3 regions of the Arthrobacter sp. PL16 genome follow, and region 3 is predicted to be linked to each of the others. Evidence: riboswitches for the same ligand, from Rfam matches in the RefSeq annotation. Region 3 holds a riboswitch; each other region holds the start of a gene.
The links. Region 3 has a riboswitch for thiamine pyrophosphate ahead of RCH21_RS04685 (ECF transporter S component). Riboswitches for the same ligand answer to the same signal wherever they lie in the genome.

Region 1: it holds a riboswitch for thiamine pyrophosphate, as region 3 does, so the genes downstream of both, thiD (bifunctional hydroxymethylpyrimidine kinase/phosphomethylpyrimidine kinase) here and RCH21_RS04685 (ECF transporter S component) in region 3, are expected to answer to the same signal.
Region 2: it holds a riboswitch for thiamine pyrophosphate, as region 3 does, so the genes downstream of both, thiO (glycine oxidase ThiO) here and RCH21_RS04685 (ECF transporter S component) in region 3, are expected to answer to the same signal.

The regions. Positions count from the first base shown of each region.
Region 1 is NZ_JAXCIC010000004.1:209,611-219,189, reverse strand. Features, by position in the region: gene RCH21_RS10550 (APC family permease) at 1-575, shown strand, start outside; gene RCH21_RS10545 (class I SAM-dependent RNA methyltransferase) at 585-1,940, shown strand; gene dxs (1-deoxy-D-xylulose-5-phosphate synthase) at 2,068-4,041, shown strand; gene RCH21_RS10535 (Rne/Rng family ribonuclease) at 4,496-7,879, shown strand; TPP riboswitch at 8,010-8,123, shown strand; gene thiD (bifunctional hydroxymethylpyrimidine kinase/phosphomethylpyrimidine kinase) at 8,115-9,579, shown strand, end outside.
Region 2 is NZ_JAXCIC010000002.1:714,744-724,322, forward strand. Features, by position in the region: gene RCH21_RS07065 (RNA polymerase sigma factor) at 137-1,444, opposite strand; gene RCH21_RS07070 (YciI family protein) at 1,467-1,826, opposite strand; gene RCH21_RS07075 (thiazole synthase) at 2,030-2,806, opposite strand; gene thiS (sulfur carrier protein ThiS) at 2,811-3,047, opposite strand; gene thiO (glycine oxidase ThiO) at 3,044-4,303, opposite strand; TPP riboswitch at 4,295-4,427, opposite strand; gene thiE (thiamine phosphate synthase) at 4,439-5,173, shown strand; gene RCH21_RS07095 (hypothetical protein) at 5,766-6,086, shown strand; gene RCH21_RS07100 (ABC transporter substrate-binding protein) at 6,083-6,844, shown strand; gene RCH21_RS07105 (ABC transporter ATP-binding protein) at 6,841-7,734, shown strand; gene RCH21_RS07110 (ABC transporter permease) at 7,731-8,606, shown strand; gene RCH21_RS07115 (TauD/TfdA dioxygenase family protein) at 8,672-9,579, shown strand, end outside.
Region 3 is NZ_JAXCIC010000002.1:204,145-213,723, reverse strand. Features, by position in the region: gene RCH21_RS04710 (ABC transporter substrate-binding protein) at 1-563, shown strand, start outside; gene RCH21_RS04705 (amino acid ABC transporter permease) at 574-1,338, shown strand; gene RCH21_RS04700 (amino acid ABC transporter ATP-binding protein) at 1,335-2,072, shown strand; gene RCH21_RS04695 (energy-coupling factor transporter transmembrane component T family protein) at 2,204-3,001, opposite strand; gene RCH21_RS04690 (ABC transporter ATP-binding protein) at 2,998-4,488, opposite strand; gene RCH21_RS04685 (ECF transporter S component) at 4,485-5,093, opposite strand; TPP riboswitch at 5,155-5,279, opposite strand; gene RCH21_RS04680 (DUF4235 domain-containing protein) at 5,397-5,657, shown strand; gene cycA (D-serine/D-alanine/glycine transporter) at 5,786-7,270, opposite strand; gene RCH21_RS04670 (4a-hydroxytetrahydrobiopterin dehydratase) at 7,459-8,106, shown strand; gene RCH21_RS04665 (FAD-dependent monooxygenase) at 8,109-9,579, shown strand, end outside.

The DNA.
Region 1 (9,579 bases), on a different contig from region 3:
TCGAGCACGGGGCGTGGATCGCGGTGCTCGCGATGGCGATCCTGTTCAACGTCATGCGCAGGATCAAGAAGCACTACGACACCGTCGCCGCGGAGCTCGCGATCGACGACGCCGTCCGGCTGAGGGCCCTCCCCTCGCGGGTCCACGCCGTGATCCTCGTCTCACACCTCCGCAAGCCGGTGCTGAGGGCGCTTGCCTTTGCGCGCGCCTCACGGCCGTCTCGCCTTGACGCCATCACCGTCGACGTCGATCCCGAGCAGACACGCCGGACCCTCGCCGACTGGGAGAAATACGAGATTCCCGTGCCCATCACCGTCCTCGCCTCGCCCTACCGCGACACCATCACGCCGATCCTCGACTACATCCGGACCATGCGCAGGGACTCGCCCCGCGATCTGATCGTGGTCTACATCCCCGAGTACGTGGTGGGAAAGTGGTGGGAGCAATTGGTGCACAACCAGACCGCACTCCGCATCAAGGCGCGCCTGCACTTCGTTCCGGGCGTGATGGTCGCCAGTGTGCCGTGGCAGCTCGCATCCTCCGATGCGGCGCAGATCTACCAGGACCTGAAGTAGGAAGACATCATGACCGACGCCGTACCAGCCACCGCCCCGTCCACCCCGGGAAGCGAGCAGGATACTTCCACCACGGCGGAACTGACGATCGAGCGGCCCGCGCACGGAGGCCACTTCGTCGCGCGTCACGAGGGTCGGGTGGTCTTCGTGCGGCACGCCCTGCCGGGCGAGCGGGTCCGTGTGCGCTTCAGCGATACCGCCGCCGACGCCAGTTTCTGGCGAGCCGACGTCGTCGAGGTGCTCGAGGCGTCACCGCACCGGGTGGAGCATCCCTGGCCCGTCGCGAACGCCATCCGGGCTGCGGCTAGGAACCGTTCCGCCGTCGGCGGCGCTGAATTCGGCCATATCGCGCTGGAGGAGCAGAGGCGCCTGAAGGCCGCGATCTTCGAGGAACAACTCACGCGCCTGGCGAAGACCGACAGGACGGTGCTGGTGGAGCCCGCTCCGGGGGAGTCCGAGGACGGGCTCGGCTGGCGAAGCCGCGCGGCCTTCGCCGTCGATGCCGCCGGTCGCCTCGCGATGCACCTGCACCGCTCGCACGAGGTCCTCCCGGTTCGCGAGATGCCGCTGGCTGTCCCCGCGATCAACGCGCTACGGCTGTGGACACTCGACCTCAGTGGTGTCGAGCGCGTCGATGTCGCCGTCCCGTCCGGCGGGGGAGAGCCGCTCGTCCTGCTCGTTCCCGCATCGGGAACAACACCGCGGCGAGTCGCCGCGGTGGCCTCCTCGATCGACGGCGCGTCGGTGGGCGTCCTGGGTCCGGAATCGGGGCAGGTGCAGCGGCTGAAGGGCCGTACCTGGCTCCAGGAGAACGTACTCGGCATCGACTACCGCGTCACCGGGGCGGGCTTCTGGCAGATCCACCGCGCCGCGCCGGAAGCCCTTGTGTCGGCCGTGCTCGACGGGCTCCAGCCCGCAGCCGGGGAGCGGTTCGCGGACCTGTATGCAGGCGCCGGTCTCTTCACCGTGCCGCTGGCCCGCGCCGTCGGACCGGACGGTGCCGTCCTGTCCGTGGAGGGCTCGGCGGGCGCCAGTCGTGATGCACGCCGCAACCTGCACGGCCAGGACCACGTGTCCATCGTCCAGGGACGGGTGGACGCAGTACTCGGAGGCTGGAACGAGCCGCTGGACGTCGTCCTGCTCGATCCGCCACGCGCCGGGGCGGGAAAGAAGGTCGTCCGGCAGATCGTTGCTGCCCGGCCCAGGGCCGTGGGGTACGTGTCCTGCGATCCCGCGTCCTTCGCTCGCGACCTCGGATACTTCTTCGCTGCCGGGTGGACCCTCGACACGCTGCGCGTGTTCGATCTCTACCCCCATACGCACCACATGGAGTCCTTCGCACGCCTCCTGCCGCCCGCGGCCTGACGCCCCGGGGAGAATCAAGCGCTGCGGCCTGGTGCCGTCGATGGCACCCTGCAGGAAGCCCGAACGTTAGAGTTAAGGTCAATCGAGGGCGACCTGCCGCCACGCCGAACGAACCAAGGAGGCGCCGATGGGACTTCTGGAAACAATCCACGGCCCACAGGACCTGAGCAAGCTGAGCAACCTGCAACTGACGGCTCTCGCGAGGGAGATCCGTAGTTTCCTGGTCAGCACCGTCTCGAGGACCGGCGGCCACCTCGGCCCCAACCTCGGGGTGGTGGAGCTGACGCTCGGTATCCACCGCGTCTTCGACTCACCGCGCGACAGCATCATCTTCGACACGGGGCATCAGTCCTACGTGCACAAGCTGGTGACCGGACGCCAGGACTTCAGCACCCTCCGCCAGCAGGGCGGTCTCTCCGGGTACCCCTCCCGCGCAGAGTCCGTTCACGACGTCGTCGAGAGCTCCCACGCCTCGTCCTCGCTCTCGTGGGCGGACGGAATCTCCCGCGCCCGTGTCCTGAGCGGCGAGGGCGACCGCTACACCGTCGTCCTCGTCGGAGACGGAGCGCTGACCGGCGGCATGGCCTGGGAAGCGCTGAACAACATCGCCGCGGACAAGCGCCGCCGCGTCGTGATCGTGGTCAATGACAACGGCCGCTCGTACGCGCCGACCATCGGCGGCGTCGCCGACTATCTCGCCTCACTTCGTCCCACGCTCGACTCCGTCCGCACGCACCGCGTCTACGAGCGCACGCTGGACTGGGTCAAGCTGCGCATGCAGAACGGTGGCACCGTCGGCGAATTCAGCTACAAGAGCCTCCACGCGATGAAGAAGGGCATCAAGGACTGGTGGGCCCCGCAGGGACTCTTCGAGGACCTCGGGATGAAGTACGTAGGCCCGGTCGACGGCCATGACCAGTCCGCCGTCGAACAGGCACTGCACCTTGCCAAGAACTACGAGGGCCCGGTGATCGTCCACGCCATCACGGAGAAGGGGCACGGCTACGCGCCGGCACGCGCCCACGAGGCGGACCAGTTCCATGCTGTCGGCATCATCGATCCGGAGACCGGTGAGCCCATCGACGCCGCCGGCCACCAGTCCTGGACGTCGGTCTTCGCGAACGAGATCGCCGACATCGCCGATGAGCGCCCCGACATCGTCGGCATCACCGGCGCAATGCTCATCCCGGTCGGCCTGCACCGCTTCGCGGCCCGCCATCCCGACCGCGTCTTCGACGTCGGCATCGCGGAGCAGCACGCCCTGACGAGTGCCGCCGGCATGGCCTTCGGCGGCCTCCATCCGGTCATCGCCCTGTACGCGACCTTCCTGAACCGTGCCTTCGACCAGCTCCTGATGGATGTCGCCCTGCACAAGGCCGGCGTGACAGTGGTCCTCGACCGGTCGGGCGTCACGGGACCGGACGGCGCGAGCCACCACGGCATGTGGGACCTCGCCCTGCTGCAGGCTGTGCCCGGCCTCCACCTCGCTGCGCCGCGTGACGCGTCCAGGCTGCGCGAGGAACTGCGCGAAGCCGTCGCCATTTCGGACGCACCGAGCGTGGTCCGCTATTCCAAGGGTTCTGTCGGTGCGGAAGTGGAAGCTGTCGAGAGGCTCGGCGACGGCGTCGACGTCCTCTCCCGGAGGCCCGCCGGCTCCCGCCACAACGACGTCCTGATCATCAGCGTGGGAGCGATGAGTGAACTCGCCCTCGACGTATCGAACAGGCTCGGCGCGCAGGGCATCAGCTCCACCGTCATCGATCCGCGCTGGCTCCTGCCGGTCCGTCGCTCCGTGATCGACATCGCCGCCGAGCACCGCATCGTGATCGTGATCGAGGACGGTGTCCGGGCCGGCGGTGTCGGTTCACGCATCCGCCAGGAGATGCGGTCCGCGGGGGTCGACACCGCGCTCAACGAGGTCGGACTGCCGGTCGAGTTCCTCGACCACGGGTCCCGCAGCCAGGTGCTCGAGCGGGTCGGCCTGACCGCGCAGAAAATCACCCACGACGTCGTCGCTCAGGTCCTGGGCACGAAGGTGCCGGTCGCCCGCCCGCTGGCCGATGAAACGGCGCCGGTCACGGGACAGCTGCCGAAGCACTGACGGTCCCGGCCGTCCCAGCCATCGCAAGCGGCTTTCGCCGGTCGCTTCCGATGTAACGTGGAACGAACCCGACGCCGAGCGGGTCCAGGCCGCGCCGCAGGCCCTTCCAAGGGGTGGTGTGAGACAATGACGAAGGCTGGCAGGGGAACCACATTCCCACGCCGGTCCAGTGACAGGCTTCCGTTCCGCGAGCGATGCTTCTGCCCTACCGAGTCCGCCCCGTCGGCGGAAGTAGGCGGAATCCGCTGGAGGAACCCACCGTCCGCAAGGGCGGCTGAGGTGGAAAAGCGCCACTGGTCTCCGAGTGATTCCGCACCCCCTTGACGGTGTGACCTCGGACGACATGACAACGACTTCCGGTCAGCCGCCGGGCGAAGGGCCCGCGGCCGGCCGACATACCGCCCTGGCGGGCGCTGGAATGTGGCCGGTGCCGCAGGGGTTTGGAGCGAGACCCATGGATCAGTCAGAACAGCAGGGAAACGAACAGAACGTCGCGGAAGCAGCCGCTCCCACCCAGGAACCCCAGGTGGCTGCCGCACCGGCGAAGGCGCCGAGGAAGCGCCGCACGGCGAGCGCGCCGGCGGGAGCACCACCGAAAGCGCCGGAACCAACCGCTGATAGCGACGCTGCTGCTGCACCCGTCCGGAAGAGGGCCACGCGCGCCCGCAAGCCCGTCGTCGTGACGGACGAGACCGCCCCAGCTACAGCCGGCACCACCGATGCGGTATCCGATGATGCACAGGCGGTTGTAGAACCGGGCACCGGATCCACGGCGGAAGCCGCCGAAGCCACCACCGGCGCAGCAGCAGAGCAGTCCACGACGGCACCCGCCGCCGTCCGCGCTCCCCGCACACGCCGGCGTGCTGCTTCGGCCGAGGCCGGGCCGGCCCGCGTCGTCGAGCCCACTCCGGTCGCGGCCGACGAGGTTCCCGTCGATTCCACCCCCGTCGCGAGCTCGACCACGGCGACGGACGCCCCGGCCGGCAGCGCCGATGCGTCCGCTGCGGCCGAGGAGAAGCCCGCTCGCGCACGCAGGACATCGACCCGGAGCCGAACCCGCCGGGCGTCCGAGCCCGTCGAGACCGCGGGTGCCGAATCCCAGGATTCAGCCGGCACAGCAGGTCCCGATCCCGCTGCGGCATCAACCGACCCCGGCGCACCCTCGTCGACGCCTGCCGCCGTGACGGCTCCGGCCGCGGACGCAGCTGACAAGGCCGCCGAGGAGCCCGCCGGAGAGGCCACGGACGAATCCGCGGAAGATTCTGCCGCAAACCGCTTCGACCCCTTCGCGATTCCTGAATCACCGCTGTCGCTGCTGTTCCAGGCTCCCGATCTCAGTACCGTCACCGTCCCGTCCGTGAGGGTCGCCGCACCGCAGGACGAGGCGACGGAAGAAGGGGAGACCGAGGATTCGGGTCCCCGTTCGCGCCGCAGCCGCCGCACGCGGAACCGTACCCGCGGCGAGGCCGGCCAGTCGGTCCAGGGCCAGTCGAACTCGAACCAGTCCGGCGACGCCGCGGCGTCCGGGGCGGACGACGCCGACGAGGGCTCGGGTACGAACGGCCCCGAGGATGCCGCAGGCGTGACGTCGCGCCGTCGGCGCCGCCGCCGCCGAGGCGACCAGGACCTCGAGCTGACCGGTGGCGAGGACGACGATCCACCCAACACGGTCACGCGTGTTCGGGCTCCCCGTCAGGCCAACGAGCCCGCCTCCGACGGCGTGACCAGCGTGCGCGGGTCCACGCGCCTCGAGGCGAAGAAGCAGCGCCGCCGCGAATCCCGGGACACGGGCCGGCGTCGGCAGGTCATCACCGAGGCCGAGTTCCTCGCGCGCCGCGAATCAGTGGACCGCCAGATGATCGTCCGCCAGAGCGACGACAGGATCCAGATCGGCGTGCTCGAGGACGGTATCCTCGCGGAGCATTTCGTCTCGAGGACACAGCAGGACTCCCTGATCGGGAACGTGTACGTCGGTAAGGTGCAGAACGTGCTCCCCAGCATGGAAGCGGCCTTCGTCGACATCGGACGCGGCCGCAACGCGGTCCTCTACGCCGGTGAGGTCAACTGGGACGCCGCGGGCCTCGACGGGCAGCCGCGTCGCATCGAGCTCGCGCTGAAGTCCGGTGATCCGGTCCTCGTGCAGGTCACCAAGGATCCCGTGGGACACAAGGGTGCCCGCCTGACCAGCCAGATCTCCCTGCCCGGGCGCTACCTCGTGTACGTCCCCGGCGGTTCCATGACGGGCATCTCCCGCAAGCTGCCCGACGTCGAGCGCAACCGCCTCAAGCGCATCCTCAAGGACCGCCTGCCCGAGAACGCCGGCGTGATCGTCCGCACCGCGGCGGAGGGCGCGAGCGAGGAGGAGCTGACGCACGACATCAACCGCCTTCGCGCTCAGTGGGAGGAGATCGAACGGAAGGCCGGCTCGACCAAGACGCTGGCCCCCGAACTGCTCTACGGCGAGCCCGACCTCACCATCAAGGTGGTCCGGGATGTCTTCAACGAAGACTTCTCCAAGCTCGTCGTCTCGGGTGAGGACGCCTGGGACACCATCGAGGCCTACGTCATGTACGTGGCGCCCGATCTCGTGGGCAGGCTCGAGAAGTGGACCAGTGAGGAGGACATCTTCACGGCGTCGCGCATCGACGAGCAGATCTCCAAGGCCCTCGAACGCAAGGTCTTCCTGCCGTCGGGCGGTTCCCTCGTCATCGACCGGACCGAGGCCATGACCGTGGTCGACGTCAACACCGGCAAGTTCACCGGCAGCGGCGGAAACCTCGAGGAGACCGTCACCAAGAACAACCTCGAGGCAGCAGAGGAGGTCGTCCGCCAACTCCGACTCCGCGACATCGGTGGCATCATCGTGATCGACTTCATCGACATGGTGCTGGAAGCGAACCGCGACCTCGTCCTGCGTCGCCTGGTCGAATGCCTCGGACGGGACAGGACCAAGCACCAGGTTGCCGAGGTGACCTCGCTGGGCCTCGTCCAGATGACGCGGAAGCGCATGGGCACCGGCCTGCTGGAGGTCTTCGGCGAGGACTGCGAGCACTGTGCCGGCCGTGGCGTCGTCACCCACATGGAGCCCGTGGAATTCCGCGGTTCCCCTCCCATGCCGGACAACCAGCAGCAGTCCCGCCAGGACAAGCTCTCGCGCAGCGAGCGCAAGCGGAACCGCGGCCGGGGTGGCCAGGAGCAGGACGACGTCGTGACCCCGCCTCCCGCCCCCGTGGCGGACAGCCCTGACCGCGTCGCGAAGGCGGAGGCTGCGCGTGCGGCCCTGGCGAGCATCGCGGCAGCGACCCATCATGCCCACGAGGAGCCGGCAGATCATGCGGTAGCCCAGGCGGACATCCAGGTGACGGAAGCCGTGCTGACCATCAACGGTGAGACGGTCACGCTGCCCCGGGCGGAGAACCGCCGCCAGGCCGTGCAGGAGGAGGCGGAGGCACCGTCGTCGACCCGCCTGACGCTCGACAGCCTCAGCGAGGCATTCAATCGGGTGTCGGTCCCTGAATCCGGCTCCCATCCCGAGGATGCTGTCCAGCACCCCGCCGAGTCCGCAGGCACGGGGAATTCGAGGCCGGCGCAGGCCTCGGTGCAGAACGTGCCCGCGGCAGGACCGGTCGAGCCTCCGGTTCGCCGTCCGCGCCGTCGTGTCGCCCGCAGCGCACAGGGCGCGGCGGACACCGCCATCGAGACGCAGGGCACCGACAACGCCGCCGAACCGTCGGGCACGCGGCACGTGTCACGTGCCCAGGCGCCCGCCCGTACGCCCGACGCCTCAGCGGCCGAGCCCCTGATCTTCGGCGTCGGAGTACCGGCCTCGGAGCTGTAGGGCTGCAGCCGTCGCACCGGCAGGTCCGGACACGACGGTCGGGAGGGCCGGAGTCCACCAGGGCTCCGGCCCTCCCGCGCGTGCGGCGCCCGTGCGCGGCCTCCACCCCGAGGGCGGCTGGGCTATGCTGGCCCGTGACACGGGGTGCCCTGCCGGATGCAGGGCTGAGATCAAACCCGTCGAACCTGATCTAGTGGGCGCGCTGCGCCTCAGGCCTAGCGGAGGGATGTCACACATGGAAGCTGCCCGAACATCGAGGAGCGCAGGCTCCAGGATCCCCAACATCCTCAGCATCGCCGGATCGGACCCCAGCGGTGGGGCGGGTATCCAGGCGGATATCAAGAGCATCAGTGCCAACGGCGGCTATGCGTTGGCGGTCGTGACGGCCCTGACTGCCCAGAACACGCTCGGCGTCACGGGCGTGCACACGCCGCCCGTCGAGTTCCTGCGCCGGCAACTCGACGCCGTCTCCGACGACGTCGCGCTCGACGCCGTGAAGATCGGAATGCTCGGTAGCGCTGACGTCGCCCGCTGCGTCGCCCAGTGGCTCGACGACGTGCTCCCGGCCGTCGTCGTGCTCGATCCGGTGATGGTTGCCACCAGCGGCGCCCGACTGCTCGACGACGACGCGGTGCGGGCCGTCGTCGACCTGGCCGCCCGCGCGTCCCTCGTCACCCCCAACATCGCGGAGCTCGCCGTCCTCGTGGGTGCCGAGCCGGCGGCCTCCTGGCCCGAGGCCCTGCACCAGGGTGAGGTGCTGGCCGCGCTCCTCGGGACGCGCGTCCTCGTGAAGGGCGGGCACCTTCCCGGCGAACGCTGCCCCGACGCCCTCATCCCTGGTCCACAGGGGCCGGGTGAACCAGAGCAGACGGTCGTCGTCGACGGCCGGCGGGTGGATACCGAGAATGCACACGGGACGGGATGCTCGCTCTCGTCCGCCATCGCCACGCGCTATGCGGTCACGGCCGACTGGCCGGAGGCCGTGCGTGAGGCGAAGTTCTGGCTCGAAGGTGCGCTCGAGTCCTCGTGTTCCCTGGATGTGGGACGTGGCAGCGGCCCGGTCCACCACTTCCACTCGATGCCCGAGCCCCGCCATCACCAGCTCTTCACCGACCTCGCGTGGCGCGATACCGCAGCGATCCGCAGGGACGTCCTCGGGCTTCCCTTTGTTGCCGGGCTGACCGACGGCAGCCTGCGGCCTGCCGACTTCGCCTACTATCTGCAGCAGGACGCCCTGTACCTCCGGGAGTACTCCGGCGTCCTCGCCCGGACAGCGGCCCTTGCGCCCGCTGACGACGAGCGGCTGTTCTGGCTCCGGGCCGCGACGTCGTGCCTGGAGACCGAGGCGGAGCTGCACCGGACGTGGCTCACGAGGGAGGCCGGGACGCGTTTCGGCGAGGGTTCGGCGGATCCGGTCACGCGCGCGTACTGCGACCACCTCATGGCAACGGCCGCCCGGGGCTCCTATGCGGAGCTCGTGGCCGCGGTCCTTCCCTGCTTCTGGCTCTACGCCGTGGTGGGGGACTACGTGCAGGAACAGGTGCGGGACGAAGGGGTGGAGCGTGGTCCCGACGGTGTCCATCCCTACGCACAGTGGATCGCCACCTACGCGGACCCTGGATTCGCCGAGGCGACCGCGCAGGCGAAGCGTGTCGCCGACCGCGCACACAGATGCGCTTCGCCCACCGAACGGGCCGCGA
Region 2 (9,579 bases), 510 kb from region 3:
CCGCACCCCCATGATGCGGGCGCGGGAGAGCGAGGTTACGGGTGCGGTGCTGCGCGGACTCGCTTTTGGTTGTGTCGTGAGGGTGGTCGGACGGTCGGACCGACGCTCGAGTCGCCGGGCGTACTAGTGATCAGACTCAACCCTCGCTGTGGTCCTGAGGTCGGTGGGGCTGCTGGGTCAGCCGCGCGGCCCGCCCAGCGAGATAGCGGCGCTCCGGAAGACTCGCCGTGGCGGCCGCTGCCACGAGGTAGGCCTCGCGGGCGGCCGCCACGTGCCCGGAGAGTTCGAGCAGGTGCGCCCGGACTGCGAGGGGGCGGTGGCTGCGGGCGAGCTGCGGGTCTTTCTCGACCGTACCCAGCACTGCCAATCCCGCGAGGGGTCCCTTGACCATGGCGACGGCGACGGCACGGTTCAGTGTCACGATCGGGCTCGGTGCCACCTGCTCCAGTACTTCGTAGAGGGCCAGGATCTGGGGCCAGTCCGTATCCTCCACCCTCGAGGCTTCGTCGTGGATGGCCGCGATAGCCGCCTGCACCTGGTACGGGCCAATCGGAACCTTGCCCAAGGTACTTGTCAGGAGGAGGACCCCTTCGCGAATCTGGCCGGCATCCCAGAGACTCCGGTCCTGCTCAGAGAGCGGGACGAGGGCGCCGTCGGCCAAGGTGCGGGCGGATCGCCTGGCATCGGTCAGCAGCATAAGGGCAAGCAGGCCACATGTCTCTGCCCGGGCCACGTTCGTCGCCGGAGTTACGCCCAGCAGCAGCCGGGTAAGCCGGATGGCTTCACCGGTGAGGTCTGTCCGTTGCAGGGATCGTCCTGAGCTTGCGGCGTACCCTTCGTTGAAGATGAGGTAGAGAACCTGCTGTACGACGGCGGTCCTCGCCATTGTTTCGGCGGGCGTGGGGACTTCGAAGCGGGCGCCTGCTCGTGTGATGCTGCCCTTTGCCCGGCTGATCCGCTGGGCCATGGTTGCCTCGGGAACCATAAAGGCGCTGGCGATCTGGGCGCAGGTCAGGCCTCCCACGGCCCTCAGCGTCAGGGCAAGTTGTGAGGGCGGTGAAAGGGCGGGATGACAGCATAGATACAGGAGCATCAGGGTGTCATCGGCATCCGGTGTCACCACGTCGTCGCCTGCGCAGGAGTCGGGCGCGCCTCCCTCAGGCTGCCGGGTGGAGAACTGCAGGGTGAAGGTTCCCTCTCGACGGCGCCGGGCGCTTTCGCTTCGCCACTGGTCCACCAGGCGCCGTTGGGCAACGGTCATCAGCCAGTGAAACGGATTATCCGGAAGGCAACCCTGCGCCCATTGGAGGGATGCTTCCAGCAGTGCTTCCTGGACGGCGTCCTCGCAGGCGTCGAACTGGCCGTTGCGGCGGGTGAGCACGCCAAGGACCTGCGGCGCGAGCTTGCGCAGCAGGTCCTCCAGTGGCGGGCTTTCCCGTGTCACGGGGTGGCCGCCCTATCGGTCGTCAGACATCCGGGGGCCCGTCCTGAACAACCCTCAACTCCACCGTGCCGGAATACTTGACGATGCTGGAGCAAATTTCGAGTGCCCTTTCCTCGCTTGCTACATCCACCACCCAGTACCCGATGAGGGATTCCTTGGACTCCGCGTAGGGACCGTCGGTGGCGATCACGCCGTGGTCGGTCTTTCTGACGGTTTTCGCGGTGCTGCCGTCAGCCAGGCCGGCGTTGAAGACCAACTCGCCGGATTCTGTCAGGTCCTTATCGATCTGGATCATGAACCCGATCATCTCCTGAATCCATGCCGGGTCCGCGGTTTGCGTCATGCCTTCGGCTGATCCGAACATCATGATCATGTATTTCATCTTCGACTCCTTGGTTGGGGTTCCGTGGTGCGTACATGAAGAGGTCGGAGCCGGCTGGTCGGTTCTCGACATGCAACCGCACCCATCTTCCGCGCATTCATCTGCGATGGACTCGAAGCACGTCGTTGCGACGTGATCGACCTGTTCCTCGGTCAGGACAAGGCGGTCTCGAACCTGCACTTCCGATGGCGAATCACGCGATGTCAGACGTCGGGGCGGTCCCTGATGGGGGAGGAGGCTTGTGCGTGGGTCCGTCGGGGTATCCGGCCGGCTTGCGAAGCGAGCCTGCCGGCGATGACGGCGTGCTTGAAGGCTGTCGCCATTCTTGTTGGGTCTTGTGCTCTGGTTACTGCTGTGGCGAGCAGAACCGCATCGCAGCCCAGTTCCATGGCGAGGGCGGCGTCGGATGCGGTACCGATCCCTGCATCGAGGACTACCGGAACTGTTGCCCTCGAGGCGATGAGTTCTATGTTGTGGGGGTTGAGGATGCCTAGTCCCGTTCCGATGGGCGATCCCAATGGCATCACGGCTGCTGCTCCGATTTGTTCCAGCCGTCGGGCAAGAACGGGATCGTCGTTGGTGTAGGCGAAGACCTTGAAGCCTTTCCTTACGAGCGTTTCGGTAGCCTCGACAAGTTCCAGCGCATCCGGTAGCAGGGTCTGTTCGTCGGCGATGACTTCCAGTTTTACCCAGTCCGTTGCCAGTGCCTCCCGCGCCATCTCAGCGGTCATGACCGCCTCACGGGCAGTGAAACACCCCGCGGTGTTCGGGAGGATCCGGATCCCTTGCTCATCGAGTAGTTCGAAGAGCGAACTGCCGGCCTCCGCGGTGTAGCGCCGTAGCGCCACGGTTGTCAGTTCCGTCTCCGATGCGGCCAGTGCCGCCCCCAGACCTTCCAGGCTCGGCGCTCCGCCGGTCCCCATGATCAGCCGCGAGGTAAAGGCAACCCCGTCGATCTCTAACGCGTCGTTGTCAGGCATCGTCTCATCCTCCCTGGACGGCGGTCAGAACTTCGATGTCGTCACCGTCGTTGATGGTTACTCCGGCCCACCGGTGACGGGGTACGACCTCGGCGTTGACCGCGACCGCTACCCCCAGTCGCCGCTCATCCAGGGGCTGCCCGGTATCGCTCAGTTCCCGCCCGGTGATTTCGGCGACCAGATGCTTGAGGGTGGAAACCGGCACAGTGTCCCGGGCCCGCCCATTCAGTGTGTAGCTCATGTGGTGGTCCTTACCGTTGCAGGGGAACTGTTGTGGCGCGAAGCCCTGTGCCGAGAGTTTTCAGGCACGTGCACTGAAGAGCTGAACCGGCCGGGCCGAAATCGCTTGATGTCGGTCTGCGGTGTTTTCCGGGTGATCAGGTCAGCGCAGAGGTGAGCAGTAATCGGTGCCAGTAGTACTCCGTGTCGGAAGAAGCCGGTGGCGATAACAAGCCCGCGCACGTCGGAACCGTCCGGGTTCGTGCACCGGCCGAGCAGAGGTGCATTGTCTGGGGTCCCGGGTCGGGGCCGGCAGAGGGCTTCCAGCAGTTCCAGCTCCGCGACGGCGGGGATCAGCACCTGCGCATCCCGTAACAGCTCATACACACCGCCGGCAGAGAGACCGGCGGACCCGTTTTCGCGTTGAGTGGCGCCGATCACCACCGTCCCGTCCTGCCGAGGCACCACATAGACAGGTGAGCCGCGGACCAGTCCGCGGACCGTCGAGGTTACGAGCGGTCTGAGATGTTCGGGAACGCGCATTCGGAGGATGTCCCCGTACACCGGGCGCAAGGGTAGCCGTAGCCCCGCCGGTAGGCCGGCGATGTCCTTCGTGCCGATTCCGTTGGCCAGGATGACCTCATCCGCGTTGATCCGCTCTCCGTCCTCCAGCAGCACACCGGTTACAGCAGTGGAGTCAGCAGCATCGCCGTGGATGACCGCGGAAACTGGAACCGGCACCGAGCGCACCGATGGGTTCTTTGCCAATGCTGCTTGAAGGGCTGCAGCCAGTGCCCGGGGATCCACCTGATGATCCCCGGGAACCAGGCATGCGCCGGTCAGTTGCGGACCCAGCAGCGGCTCCAAACGCCGCGCCCGGCCGGTCGTGAGTTCCTCGACCTCGAGCCCAAGGCCCACCTGCACGGAGCACAGGTCGGTCAGGGCCCGCCGGTCCGCTGCGTCTATGGCCACGATCAGTGTCGGTGTCCGCTGGTAACCGGTTCCGACACCGGAAGCAGTTTCCAACTCTTTGGTGAATTCTTGGTAGATCCGGGCTGAGGGCAGGGTCAGGTCCAGTAGGGATTCCTCCTGGTAATGAAGCTCACTGACGGGGGCCAGCATCCCGGCTGCAGCATGGGTCGCTCCGGAAGCGGGCGCGGGATCTACCAGGGTGACCCGGTGGCCGCGGCGGCTGGCCTCCCAGCCGATGGCCAATCCGACGATGCCCGCACCGACGACGACGGTATGGCAGGTGCGGTCCGGGTTCTTCAGAGTCACAGGGGTCCTTCCTACGCCGGGATCAACCGGTTCAGGTTCATACGGTCGGCGTCGGACGCCCTCTCAGCCCTGATGAGGTCAGCGTGGTGCTACTGCCGAAACTCGGGCTCCCGTGGAGCCATTAGTCTAAGGCGCATGGCTTCCAATGCGGGTATGGCTCCCTTCCTGTCGAATCCGTCGGATGGTGGAGCGTCGTCCACGAGCAATACGGCAGCCCTGTACAGGCAGAGACTTGCCAGTGCGCAGCTGTATCTGTGCACTGATTCGCGGAAAGGAAAAGGCGACTTCGCCGATTTCGTCGACGCCGCATACAGAGGAGGCGTGGACATCATCCAACTCCGTGACAAGAACATCGAGGCAGCCGAGGAACTTGCCTGCTTGGATGTTCTCAGCGCAGCTGCGCAACGGCACGGCAAACTATTCTCGGCCAATGACAGGGCCGATATCGCCCTTCTCAGTGGCGCGCACGTCTTACATGTGGGGCAGGACGATGTATCCCTACCTGCCGCGCGGCACCTGATGGGCCCCCATCCAGTGATCGGTCTCTCCACCCACACTCCGGCCCACGTCGACGCTGCCATGGCCATCGACGAACTGGACTACTTCTGCGCCGGTCCTGTCTGGGCCACCCCCACAAAGCCCGGACGTGCTGCCGCGGGGCTCGAACTAGTGGATTACGCAGCAGCACGCACGACCGAAACCGGCTCTCAGCGTGCCTGGTTTGCCATCGGCGGAATAGATCACGCCACCATCGGCCACGTCATCGAAGCAGGAGCCCGCCGAGTCGTCGTCGTACGAGCCATCACAGAAGCCAATGACCCGTGCTCCGCGGCTGAATCCCTCAAATCAGCGCTTCCGCCGCTTTCTTAGACCCAGGAAATCAGCGCTTCCGCCGCTTTCTTAGACCCAGGAAATCAGCGCTTCCGCCCCTGTCTTAGACCCAGGCACGGAACCCCCTGCCACCAGAGCGGCTTAGCGGGGGCCCGGGACCCTAGCCCGTATGGAGCAGGCCTTCAGGGCACAGGTGTTCGAGTGGCGCGGACCGGCGACGGTCACATGGTTGCGGTAGCGATGCGAATAGCTCCGCGCGGAGGTCGAGCGGCCAACGGCGGCGGCTCGACAATGTGACACCACGAGCTTCGACAGCTCGAATGAGCACGGCGAGGGATCTCCAGGGACTGTTGTGCAGCCGTGCCCTCTGCGTCGCACTGTGAACGGTGATGACGACGCGTTGCCTGTATGCCTTACGCCGGGTTACCCGAGATTTCGCGCTGTGTAGCCAGGTGCGCCACCGCGTCCGCTGACGACGCAGCGGGGTCTCCTGTTGCCCAGGATGTCCCGGCATTGCGTGTGGTTTCGCGCTGTTTCAGGTGTCTTCTGCCGGTGATCGTTCTCTGCTCTAGTGGGTTCCACGAGCCAGCCGGCCCGGATCCAGGCCTGATCTGCAGAAAGATCCACCATCATGAAAGATCGATTCCTGCCCGCACGAACTATCCCCGCCGCAGGCGTGGCAGCTGCCATGGCAGTCTCACTGGTGCTGTCCGGTTGTGGGGGTGCTGCAACGGCGCGGTCGGCCGGGATCGATGCCAGCGCTGAAGTGAAAACCGTTCGCTACCAGGGTTCGCCGAATACCGTTGCCCTCTTGGAAGTGGCCGAGGAGCTTGGATATCTGGAGGACGTGAAGCTCGAGTGGGTGAGTAACACCACGAGCGGGCCGCAGAGCATCCAGTCCGTGGCCACGGACCAGACGGACATCGGGGGGGGGCGTTCACCGGTGCCGTGATCAAGCTGATCGAGGCGGGCGCTCCCGTTCAGGCCGTCATCAACTACTACGGCGAGGACGAGGACACCTTCACGGGGTACTACGTGGAGGAGGGGAACACCATCAAGACCGCGCGGGACCTGATCGGTAGGAAGATCGCCGTGAACACTCTGGGCGCCCACCACGAAGCGGTCATCACCACGCACCTGAAGAACGGTGGTTTGACGCCTGAGGAAATCAAGCAGGTCCAGCTCGTGGTGGTCCCGCCGAACGAAACGGAAGTCGCCCTCCGCAAAAAACAGGTGGACGTTGGGACTTTGGGCGGGGTGCTTCAGGACCGGGCGCTGGCCGAAGGAGGAATCAGTGCCCTTTTCACCGACATCGGCGTGATCGGTGGGCCGTTCGACGCCGGCCAGTACGTCCTGCGGAAGGACTTCCTCGAGAAAAATCCGAAAACCAGCCGCACCGTGGTCACTGGAGTCGCCAAGGCGATCGAGTGGGAACGCACCACACCGCGGGAGCAGGTAATCGCCATGTTCGAGGAAATCATTGCCAAGCGGGACCGTAACGAGAGCACGGAGGCACTGAAGTATTGGAAGAGCGTGGGTGTGGCATCGCCGGGGGGCCGGATCCAGGACCAGGACTTCACCCGCTGGGCCGATTACCTGAAGTCCGCGGGAATCATCGACGGTGACCTGGACACCAACAAGCTCTACACCAACGAGTTCAACCTGCTGGAAACATCCGCGTCGGCATCGAGCTCGAGAGGGCAGAAATGACACCCAAGATCAGCCTCCGGAACGTCACCAAGGAATTTACGGTCCGTCAGGGCAAAGGTGCCGGCAGGAGTATCCGGCGCCAGGCTGCACCGTCCGTCCTCACAGCCCTTCATGACCTCACCCTGGACGTGGCCACCGGCGAATTCCTCACCCTGGTAGGTCCCAGCGGCTCAGGCAAGACCACCCTGTTGGACCTGCTGGCCGGGCTTTCCCGCCCAACCTCGGGACAGGTTCTCGTGGACGGCCGGGAAGTGACAGGGCCCGGCCACGACCGCGCCGTCGTTTTCCAGCAGTACGCGCTGTTCCCCTGGCGTACGGCCTCAGCCAATGTTTCCATCGGCCTGGAAAACGCGGGCCTGGCCAGGAAGGAACGGGCGGCGAAGGCCAGCGAGTTCCTCGATCTGGTCGGCCTCGCTGGATTCGAGGACCGGTACCCGCACGAGCTCTCCGGCGGTATGAAACAGCGGGTAGCCATCGCCAGAAGCCTCGCCTACGAGCCGGACGTTCTGTTGATGGACGAGCCCTTCGCCGCATTGGATGCACAGACACGCGAACAGCTCCAGGACGAGCTCCTGAGGATCTGGAAAGCCACGGGAAAGACAATCGTGTTCATCACCCACGGGATCGATGAAGCGGTCTACCTCGGCCAGCGCGTGGCAGTGCTGAGTGCCCGCCCGGGCAAGCTCAAGAAAATCATCGACATCAACATCCCCGACCGCCACGGCGACGCGGACATCCGCTCGCATCCCGCCTTTGTGGAACACCGGCACCAGGTCTGGTCCCTCCTGCGCGAAGAGGTTCGCCTAGCCCAGGACTCCGGGCACCGGAAAATCCTCCCGGATGGCACCGCCCCCGATGAACAACCTCTCGAAAGGAGCGCCGCCTCATGACAGCTGTGCTAACCCGACTGCCCGAGGCCGCCTCCGCCGTCGGACCGTCCAGCCAGGAAATCCGGCGAAAGACCGGTCGGCTGTCCGCCCTCGCCGGATACGGCGGCCGTGCGGGCTGGAAATCCCTGGCCGTCGTCCTGTTCTTTGCCCTCTGGGAATTCGGCCCGCAATACCTGGCGAGCCCGTCTACCCGGGTCTTCCTCCCCCCGCTCCACGACGTGCTGGCGGCAGGCGCCAACCTGGTTGAATCCGGCCAGTTACAGAGCCATCTGCAGGCCAGCCTGACCCGCTCTGTGTCCGGATTCGGGATCGCGGTGGTGTCCGCCGTCGTACTGGGACTCCTGATCGCCTGGTACGGCTGGTTGAATTCCTTCCTGAACCCACTGCTCGAGCTCTTCCGCAACACAGCAACGTTGGCGCTGCTCCCGGTGTTCACCCTGTTGCTGGGCATCGGCGAGGAATCCAAGATCACCATCGTGGCCTACGCCGCATTCTTCCCGGTCCTGCTCAACACCATTGCCGGTGTCCGGACCGTGGACCCCCTGCTGATTCGGGCCGCAAAGTCCCTGGGGCTGAACAGCTTCCGGCTCTTCCAGAAGGTGATCCTGCCGTCGGCAGTCCCCACCATCTTCACGGGAATCAGGATGGCCGGAACATCGTCCATCCTGGTGCTGATCGCGGCCGAGATGGTGGGCGCCAAGGCCGGGCTGGGCTACCTGATCGTGAATTCGCAGATGAGCTTCCTCATCCCGGACATGTACGCCGGCATCCTGACAGTCTCCGTGCTGGGCCTGCTGGTGAACTTGCTGCTGGTGTCGCTGGAACGGCACTTCTCCCGCTGGCGCACCGCCGTCGGCTCCGGGACCGACTAGGCACCTTCACACCCTTTCAACCGAACCGAACCGAACCGACCGATGAACTGCAAAGGAAACGAACCATGACCATCGCCATTGAAACCAGGCTCAAGTTCACGAAGCTGGGATCCCGCATTGGAGCAGAAATCCGCGGTCTCGACCTCAGCGCGGATCTCAGCGACGACACCATCGCACAGCTCCGGGAAGCCCTGAACGTCCACAAAGCCCTCGTCTTCCGGGAGGCAAACGTGCTCGACGACGACGCGCAGGTTCGCTTTGCCGGCCGCTTCGGTCCGCTCACCAACGCCCACCCGACGGTGGCGTCCGTGCACGGCAAGCCCGCGGTGCTCCCGGTGGACAGCGAAAACGGCAGTGCCAATAACTGGCACACGGACGTCACGTTCGTGGTCAACCCGCCCCAGGCTTCCACGCTCCGCAGCATCACGCTCCCGGCCTACGGCGGGGAGACGCTCATCGCTTCCTCCACCGGTGCCTACCAGGATCTGCCGGAGGAGCTGCGGAACTTCGCCGACACTCTGTGGGCTACCCACACCAACGACTATGACTACTCGGTGCCCAAGAACCTGGAACACGCCAACGCCGAGGAACGCCGCAAGGAGTTCACCCGCATCCACTTCGAAACGGCCCACCCCGTGGTTCGGGTGCATCCCCTCACCGGAGAACGTGGTTTGTTCATCGGCGGTTTCGCCCAGCGCCTGCGGATCGTCGGACTGTCCAACACCGAGTCCAAGGACATTCTGCGCCTCCTGCAGGCTTACGTGACCCGCCCGGAGAACGTGGTTCGGGTGAACTGGGAGCCGAACCAGCTGGTGCTCTTCGACAACCGCATCACTCAGCACTATGCGCCGGACAACTACGATGGCCAGCCCCGCACGCTGAACCGCGTAACCATCGCCGGCGATATCCCCCGGGGCGTGGACGGCCGCAGCAGCACGTCCATCAAGGGCGACTCTTCCACTTACTCCGAGAC
Region 3 (9,579 bases):
CGCTCCTCGCCCAGGTGCAGAACAAGCAGTACGACGTCGGATCGTCGTCGATCTCCACGACCGAGGCACGCCGCGAGAACGTCGGCTTCACCAACGGCTACGACTTCGGCTACATGGCCGTCGTCGCCAAGAACGGCTCCCCGGTCACCGGCTTCGATTCCCTGTCCGAGGGCACCCGCATCGGTGTGGTCCAGGGCACCGTCCAGGACGACTACGTCTCCAACACCCTGGGCCTCGAGCCCGTGCGCTTCCCGGACTACAACACCGTGTATGCCAACGTGAAGAACGGCCAGGTGGACGCGTGGGTAGCGCCGTCGCAGCAGGCCACCGGACAGGTGAAGGAAGGCGACGACACCACGATCGCCGAGACGATCATCAACACGGAGAACTTCACCGCGTATGCCGTGAACAGCGAGAACCAGCCGCTCATCGATGCCCTCAACGCGGGCCTCGACGCCGTCGTCGCCGACGGCACCTGGACGGAACTCACCAAGGAGTGGTACCCGGACCGCGAGATGCCCTCCGACTGGAAGCCCGGCAGCAAAGCCGTGGAAGTAAAGTAGCGGTCCCTGCATGGACGCCCTGGAACAGCTCGGCAAGACCTTCTTCGACTGGGAGGCGATGGCCGCCGTCCTGCCCGACCTCCTGACCGTCGGCCTGCCGAACACGCTCATGCTCGCCCTGGCCTCGGGGATCATCGGCACGGTCGTCGGCATGGTCCTCGCGATCATGGGGATCTCACGGAACCGGGTGCTGCGATGGATCGCACGCATCTATACGGACATCTTCCGCGGACTGCCCGCCGTCGTGATCATCCTGCTCATCGGTCTGGGGCTCGGTCCGATCCTCCGGCAGATCACGGGCAGCACCAGCCCGTACCCCCTGGGCATCCTCGCCCTGTCGCTGATTGCTTCGGCCTACATCGGGGAGATCTTCCGTTCCGGCATCCAGAGCGTGGAGAAGGGTCAGTTGGAGGCCTCGCGTGCCCTGGGCTTCAGTTACAGCTCGTCCATGCAGCTCGTCGTGGTCCCCCAGGGCGTGCGGCGCGTGCTGCCCGCCCTGGTGAACCAGTTCATCTCGCTCATCAAGGAGTCGTCGCTGATCTACTTCATCGGTCTCGTCGCCAGTGAGCGCGAGCTCTTCCGGGTCGGTAACGACGCCGCCAGCAACACCGGCAACCTGTCGCCGCTCATCGCGGCCGGCGTGTTGTACCTGTGCCTGACCATTCCGCTGACCCACCTGGTCAACTTCATCGACAACCGACTCCGCGTGGGCAAGAAGCAGAAGCCCGAACCGGATGAACTGGCCGCGAGGATCGGCGAAGGAGCAAAGGCGTGACGACCATCGAATCGGGAACCCTGACGGGGCAGAACCTGCACCTGTCCTTCGGCACCAACCATGTGCTGCGAGGTATCGACCTGCACGTGGAGCAGGGGACGACGGCGTCCGTCATCGGCCCGTCCGGCTCCGGGAAGTCGACGCTCCTGCGCGTCCTGAACCGACTGATCGAACCGGACGAGGGGGACATCCTGCTCGACGGACGGTCCGTCCTCAAGGACAACCCGGACGAGCTGCGTCGGCGTATTGGGATGGTGTTCCAGCAGTTCAACCTCTTCCCGCACAAGACGGTGCTGGAGAACGTCTCGCTGGCCCTCCGGAAGCTCCGCCGGATGTCCGCCGGCGAGGCGCGGGAGAAGGCCCTCGCCCAGCTGGACCTCGTGGGCCTGAGGCACAAGGCCGATGTCCGTCCGGGCAACCTGTCCGGTGGACAGCAGCAGCGCGTCGCGATCGCCCGGGCCCTGGCCATGGATCCCGAGGTGATGTTCTTCGACGAAGCGACCTCCGCCCTGGACCCGGAGCTCGTCAAGGGCGTCCTGGCCCTGATGGCGGATCTCGCTACGGCTGGCATGACCATGGTCGTCGTCACGCACGAGATGGGCTTTTCCCGCAACGTCTCCGACACCGTGACCTTCATGGATGGCGGCGTGGTCGTCGAATCCGGCCCCCCGGCCGCAATCTTCGACGATGCGCAGACGCCGCGCCTGCGCTCGTTCCTCTCGGACGTGCTCTAGCAGCACCGGAGTCACCCGACGGCCGCGACAGGCGAACCTGTCGCGGCCGTTCCGCGTCCGGCGACTTCTCCGTGTCCGGCCACTTCTCTGCGTCCGGCCACTTCTCTGCGTCCGACCGGTCCCCGAGCCGGTCAGGACAGGATGAAGTTCCATGTCCCGGCGAGGACGGCCGCCGTCACGGCGCCCACTGCGATCAGGAGTCCGACGACGGCGACGACGGCGTCGAGGCCCGAGAACGTACTCTCACGCGCCCACGTGCGCGTATCGCCCCCGAAACCGCGAGCCTCCATCGCCGTCGCCAGCCGGGTGGCTCGACGGATGGCCTGCACGATCAGACCGAAGGACTGCCCCAGCAGGTTGCGGGTCCGCGCGACCAGCGATCCGTCCGAGCCGATTCCCCGTGCATGCCGCGCGAGCCCCAGCGATTGCCACTGCTCCACGAGCAGCCCCACGAGCCGCAGGGACGCCAGCCCGCCGAGGACGAACCGGTGCGGCAGGTGCAGCTTCTGTGCGAGGGCGTCGGCGAGGTCCGTGGGGTCCGTGGTCAGCAGGACGAAGATGCCGGGAAGCGCGAGCGCCAGGCTCCGCAGCCCGACGGCGATGCCCGATGCGACGGAGCCCTCGGTGAAGAGGAACGGCCCGGCATCGACCAGGACACCGCCGCTCTTCTCGGCGAGCAGCGCGGTTCCGTAGGCGCCGACCGCAGCGGCGATGAGGAGTGGCCAGATCCGCCGGGCGAGTCCCCACAGACTGATGCCCAGGAGCGGCATGAGCGCGAGCTCGCAGGCCAGGACAACCGCGGCGCTCACCCAGTCGATACTCACGAGCAGGGCGAGGGTGATGGCGACGGCGGCGAACAGCTTCGACAGGGGATTCGCCCGCAGGAGCGTCCTGCCGGTGAGGACCGGAGTCAGGTAGTCGGTGCTCACGGGGACACCAGCCGTCCCGCTCCACCGGAGACGTGCAGGGTGGCACCCCCCAGGGCCTCGATGAACTCGGCGTCATGGGTCACCGACAGGACGGCCACTCCGTCGTCGATCAGTTCCCGTAGCAGGGTCACGAGCTCCGCCCAGGTCAGGGCATCCTGTCCGAACGTCGGCTCGTCGAGGATGAGGATCCGCGGAGCGGTAGCGAGCATCGTCGCCACGGACAGGCGCCGCTTCTCCCCGCCGGAGAGGGTGAAGGGATTGGCTCCCAGCAGGTGGGTGAGGCGGAGCCGTTCGGCGAGTTCGGCGGTCCGCCCCGGATTCACGGCAGCACCGACCCTCTGCGGGCCGAACTCGAGTTCAGCCAAGACGCTCGCGGTGAGGAACTGGTGCTCGGGCTCCTGGAACACCGTGCCGATGCGCTGCACGAGCTGCGACGAGCGCCAGCGGAACGGATCCGCGCCCGCCGATCCTGCCAGGCTCGGCGACGCCTCCACGCCTCCGGCCCGCGGGCGCAGCAGGCCCCCGAGCGTCAGTGCCGCCGTCGACTTCCCGGCACCATTGGGCCCGGTGATGCTGAGGGCGTGTGCCGCATGGACCGTGAGATCGAGGGGCCCGACGGCAGTGGGACCACGCTTCGTGCGGGCAACGGTGATGTCCGTGGCGGACAGCAGCACTTCGCCGCCTGCGCCCGGCGTGGTCCCACCGACAGCGGGCTGCCAGTCCGGCACCCACACGCCCGCTTCCGCGAGCCGTGTCCGCGTCGCCTCCTGTACCAGCACCGTGGCCGGTGCGCCGTCCGCGAGCACTCCTCCCCCGGCGTCGAGCACGATCACCCGGTCGACGACGTCGGCCCACACCGCAACGCGGTGCTCGACGACGACGAGCGTGGCCCCGGTGCGCTCGAGGACGCGGACGACGGCGTCACGAACCTCGAGGACGCCGTCCGGGTCAAGGTTGGCGGTGGGCTCGTCGAGCAGGAGCAACCCCGGTTCCATGGCAAGGACGGCCGCGAGCGCGAGCCGCTGCTTCTGGCCACCCGACAGTGCGGTGGTCGGATGATCGAGCGGAAGGTCCAGCCCGACGTCGTCGAGCGCCCGTTCCACGCGCTGCCAGATCTCATCCCGGGGTACGGCGAGGTTCTCGGCCGCGAAAGCCACCTCGTCGCCCACCCGTGCGAGGACTACCTGCGTCTCCGGGTCCTGCAGGACGAGGCCTGCGCGGCCCCTCACGGTGGCGGGGTGCGCGCCGTCGAGCAGGAGTTCGCCCTCCTGCTCACCTTCGTCGCTGGACCCGAGTACCCCTGCCAGCGCGTGCAGCACCGTCGACTTCCCTGCACCGGACGCGCCGAGGAGCAGCACGCGCTCGCCCGCCTGGATGTCCAGGTCGAGGTGGCGCGCAGCGAAGGCCTTCCGGCCGGCGTGGCGCCAGCCCCAGCCCCGCGCGCTGACGTGCACGGCTGCCGGGTCCGGTGTGTGGGCTGGTGTCACACGTCCGCCGTACGGCCGGCCGCGAAGGAGGACAGGACGCCGGTTTTGGCAAGCCCGCGCATCGCCAGCCAGGACAGCAGACCAGCGATGACGATGCCCGAGATGGCGGCGAAGACCGTGTACAGGACCTTGAACTCGATGGTCCAGAGTGCGTTGTACATGATGTTCTCGCTGATGGCGAGGGCGAGACCTGCGACGAGGCCGGCGAGCAGCGCCACGGGCAGGTTCCACTTCCGGTACAGGAACAGCAGGAAGACCAGTTCGGCGCCGAGTCCCTGGATGAGCCCGGACACGAGGACGAGGATGCCGAACTGGGTGCCGATGAGGGCCGATACGGCTGCCGCGAGGACCTCGCAGTAGACGGCCGCGCCGGGCTTGCGGATGATCAGACCGCCGAGTACGCCGGCGATGAGCCAGCCGCCGGAGTAGAGACCGGCGAGCGGCGGGAAGGCCGCTGTGAGCAGGCTGATGCCGGAGTAGCCGGCAGACCAGGCGAAGAACAGGACGCCGACGGCGACGGCGATGACCGAGGCCACCACGATGTCGACGACCCGCCACTGGTTGGTCTGCGCAAAGGTGCCCTTGAGTGCGGTAGATGATGCCATGGTGTTTCCTCCTGAGGTACAGGAGGGGATAGTGCCGGCCGCTGCCGAAGCAGCACCCTCGCACTCTGAGAACTCGACTCCCTTCGCCGGTACTAGCCGGATCAGGTTCGAGGGTCTGCGGCGGTCCGCACTCTCAGCGCCCGATCCGGCAGCATGCTGCGGGTCGGCGCTCCCCTGTCGTAAGTTGGTTGAGCGATCCCGATCCTACACCTGTGGCTACCGGCGCCGTGCGCTTCCTCCCTGCGGAGGCCCGTGCTTCGAGGCTAGGGTAGGAGCAGGACTATCGGAGGAGAAGGAGAAACCATGAACGTAGTGTTCAAGCTGCTCGGTGTGGGTATGAGCGTGGGTGCGGGCTTCGTCGGCACCAAGCTCGTCGACTTCCTGTGGCAGAGGATCACGGGCGAGGCGCCGCCGAAGAGCAAGGACGGACTGGAGAACACCCTGCGTTCGGCACTGGTGTTCGCCATCATCTCGGGAGCGGTCAGCACCACCATCCAGGTGCTCACCAACCGCTCCACGCAGAAGGCGATCGACCGCTTTTCGAAAACACGCGACCTCACCTGAGCCGTAGTACCTCGAGGAGGAGCACCCCTGAGGGTGCTCCTCCTTTTTCATGCGCCCGTCGCACTGTTCATGCCGGCGGGCCGCCGGAGGACGGCCCACACAGGGCTGTCCTCCGGCATCCGGCATTGCTAGTGCTGCGCCACCGTCTGCGCGCGCTCGGCCCGCAGGGAGGCGCGGTGCCCTTCGATGCGTGCCTGCTGGAGCGGAGTCCGGCGATTGACGAGCCATGCAGCTCCGAGCAGGACGAACCAGATGGGTGCCACGAACAGTGCGAGTCGCGTGTCATCCGCCTGCGCGAGCGCTACGAGCATGAACAGGAAGAACGCAAGGACCACGTAGGGCATGAACGAGGAGCCGGGCATCTTGAAGGAGGACTGCTCGTGCAATTCCGGCCGGCGACGGCGGAACGCCAGGTAGCTGATCAGGATCATGGACCAGACGAACATCGTCAGGACCGAGGCGACGGACGTGACCACGGTGAAGGCGCCGATCAGGGAGTCGCCCGAATACAGCAGGACCAGGCCGGCCAGCAGGAAGATGCACGAGAAGAGCAGCGCGTTCTGTGGAACTTTGCGCGAGCTCAGTTTGCCGAAGGAGTCCGGTGCGTTGCCGTCCTGGGCGAGCCCGTACACCATGCGCGACGTCGAGTAGATGCCGGAGTTGGCGCTGGAGGCGGCCGAGGTGAGCACGACGAGGTTCACGACGACGGCGGCGATGCCGAGACCGGCGAGCGCGAACATGCCGATGAAGGGACTGTTCGCAGGATCGATGGTGCGCCACGGGTTCACCGCCATGATGACGGTGAGGGCTCCCACGTAGAAGAGGAGGACACGGACGGGAATCGAGTTGATGGCACGCGGCAGCGTCTTCTCCGGATCCTTCGTCTCGGCGGCGGCGGTGCCGACGAGTTCGATGCCCGCGAACGCGAAGATCGCGATCTGGAAGCCGAGGATGAAGCCGAACAGTCCGTGGGGGAACATGCCGCCGTCGTTCCAGATGTTTGCGATGTCGGCGACCGCGCCACCTGGCGAGGTGAAGCGCGTGGCGATCATGACGATGCCCGTGACGATCAGCGCCAAGATGGCGACGACCTTGATGATGGCGAACCAGAACTCGGCCTCGCCGAATGCCTTGACGGTGGGCAGGTTCAGGAGCAGGAGCACCACGGGGGTGGCGAGGGCCGGGATCCAGAGCGGCGTGCCGGGAGCGAGGAGGTCCACGTAGCCGGCGATGGCCACGATATCGGCGACGCCGGTCACGACCCAGAAGAACCAGTAGGACCAGCCTGTGAAGAAGCCGGCCCATGGCCCGAGCAGGTCTCCCGCGAAGTCGCTGAAGGACTTGTACTCGAGGTTCGAGAGCAGGATCTCCCCCATGGCCCGCATGACGAAGAACAGCATGAAGCCGATGATCATGTACACGAAGATGACCGACGGACCGGCGAGCGAGATGGTCTTCCCGGAGCCCATGAAGAGGCCGGTCCCGATCGCTCCGCCGATGGCGAGCAGTTGGATGTGGCGGTTGCTCAGCGCCCGGGTGAGGTGCGGCGACCGATGGGACTCACCGGCGGCGCGGTCCGTCGTGGACGGCGCCTTTGATGCGGATTCAGGCATGGGGAATGGGTTCCTTCAGCGCGCGCAGGAAGGTAGTCGGGCGCGGGCGCGTGGGTTGGAGGACTAGGACAGACCTAAAACCCTGAACGATGGGTCAACGCGAGTCAAATCACAGCTGGGGGCGCGGGAACCACATCCGCCTCCCCTGTGGCCTTTGCACCAGGCCGACGCCGGACGATACTGGCGGCATGAGCATCCTCAGCACCCAGCAGATCCTCGACGCCGGGCTCGGCGACTGGCGCAGGCTCGCCCAGGCACTGCACGCCCGCTTCCTCACACGGGACTTCACCACGGGCCTCGCGCTCGTCTCGGCCATCGGCGAACTCGCCGAGGACGCGAACCACCACCCCGACATCTCCCTGACCTACCCTCATGTGGACGTGAAGCTCCTCAGCCACGATGCCTCGGGGGTGACACAGCGCGACGTCGATCTCGCCCGGCGTATCAGCAACCTCGCCGCCGAGCGCGGCATCACCTCGGACCCGGCGGCACCCGCCGTCGTCGAGCTCGCGCTGGATACCGCGGATGTGGCGGGTATCGGACCGTTCTGGGCAGCATTGCTGACGGGTGACGCGAGCGCGGTCGACGGCGATGATGTCGCGGATCCCACGGGTCGCGTCCCACTCCTGTGGTTCCAGCACACCGATGCACACGAGACGCCGCGACAGCGCTTCCACCTCGATGTCTGGCTTCCCCACGATGCTGCGGACGCGCGCATCGCCGCCGCCGTCGCTGCCGGGGGAACCGTGGTCGACGACGCCGAGGCGCCGTCATTCACGGTCCTCGCCGATGCAGAGGGCAACCGCGCGTGTGTGTGCACCATCCTTGAACGCTGACCATGGAACCGGCAACGAGACCCGCGACGAAGCAGGACGAACGGCATGACGCCGGAAGCATCGACGTCCTGGTGGTAGGAGCCGGCCCCACCGGCCTGATGCTCGCGAACTGGCTGGTGAAGTTGGGCGTCCGGGTAGCGCTGATCGACGGCAAGGACGGCCCAACGGTGGAGTCCCGCGCTCTGGGCGTGCACTCGCGGTCCATGGAGATCTACGACCAGCTCGGCGTCGCGGAGCGGGTGCTGGCCGAGTCCGTGCACGCCGACTCCGTGCGGCCGGGTTTCGGGCGCAGGGCCTTCGCACCGGTCCCGCTGGGCGAGCTCGGCAGGGGGCTGTCCCCCTACCCCGGCATACACATGCTGGAGCAGAGCGCCAATGAGCGGCTCCTCGTCGACAATCTGCTGGCGCTCGGCGGTTCGGTCCGGTGGGGCCACCGGCTCCTATCCCTGGATCAGGATCAGGCGGACGACGGCGTGCTCGCGCACCTCGATGGTCCAGCCGGGCCGTCCTCACTCCGCGCGCGGTTCGTAGTCGGTTGCGACGGCGCGTCGTCGCTTGTCCGGGCCCAGTGCGGCACCGCCTTCGAGGGCACCACGAGCAGGCAGACGTTCTACCTCGTCGACGCGGTGGGAGTGACCGGGCTTCCTCCCGCCTCCGTCAACATCCGCCAGGAAGCGACGGAGTTCCTCCTCGCCTTTCCCATGCGGCCCGACGACGCGGGCAGGAACGGCCAGCGGCTCATCGGTACCGCGGGCGACGACGACACCCCGTCGGTCACCGAGGACTTCGCGCGGCGCCGGATGACCGAGGCGTTCGGCGTCACCTACGAGGACTACCGCTGGTTCTCCAGCTACCGCATCCACCACCGGATCGCCGCGCACTTCCGGATCGGGTCCGTGTTCCTCGCCGGGGACGCCGCGCACGTCCATTCGCCGGTCGGCGCCCAGGGCATGAACACGGGTCTGCAGGACGCCCACAACCTCGCATTCAAGCTCGCCGACGTCGTCGCCGGGCACGCACCCGAGACCCTCCTCAACCGTTACGAGGCGGAACGACGGCCCGTAGCCGTGCGCCTGCTCACGACGACGGACATGGTGTTCCGCGGCCTGACATCCTCTTCCAGGGTCGTGATGGCCGTGCGCAGGTACGTGCCCCGGGTCGTGCTGCCGGTCGCCGTCGCCCTTTTCCCCCGTCTGCCGGTCGGACGGCGCCTCGCCGGGTATCTGGGCCAGGTTCGCATCCACTACTGGATGGACGGTCCGGCCCACGGACGACGCCGGGGTGCCGTCGTCGGGCGCCGCCTGCCGTGGACCGGCGACAATTTCGAGGTGCTCCGTCCTGCGATCTGGCAGGTGCACGTGTACGCCGCGGATCCTGCTGTCCTGGAGAGATCGGAGACGGCAGCGGGGAGTCTCGAACTCCCCTTCCACGCCTTCCCCACCACAGGTGCCACCCGGCTCCGGTCGGGAATGC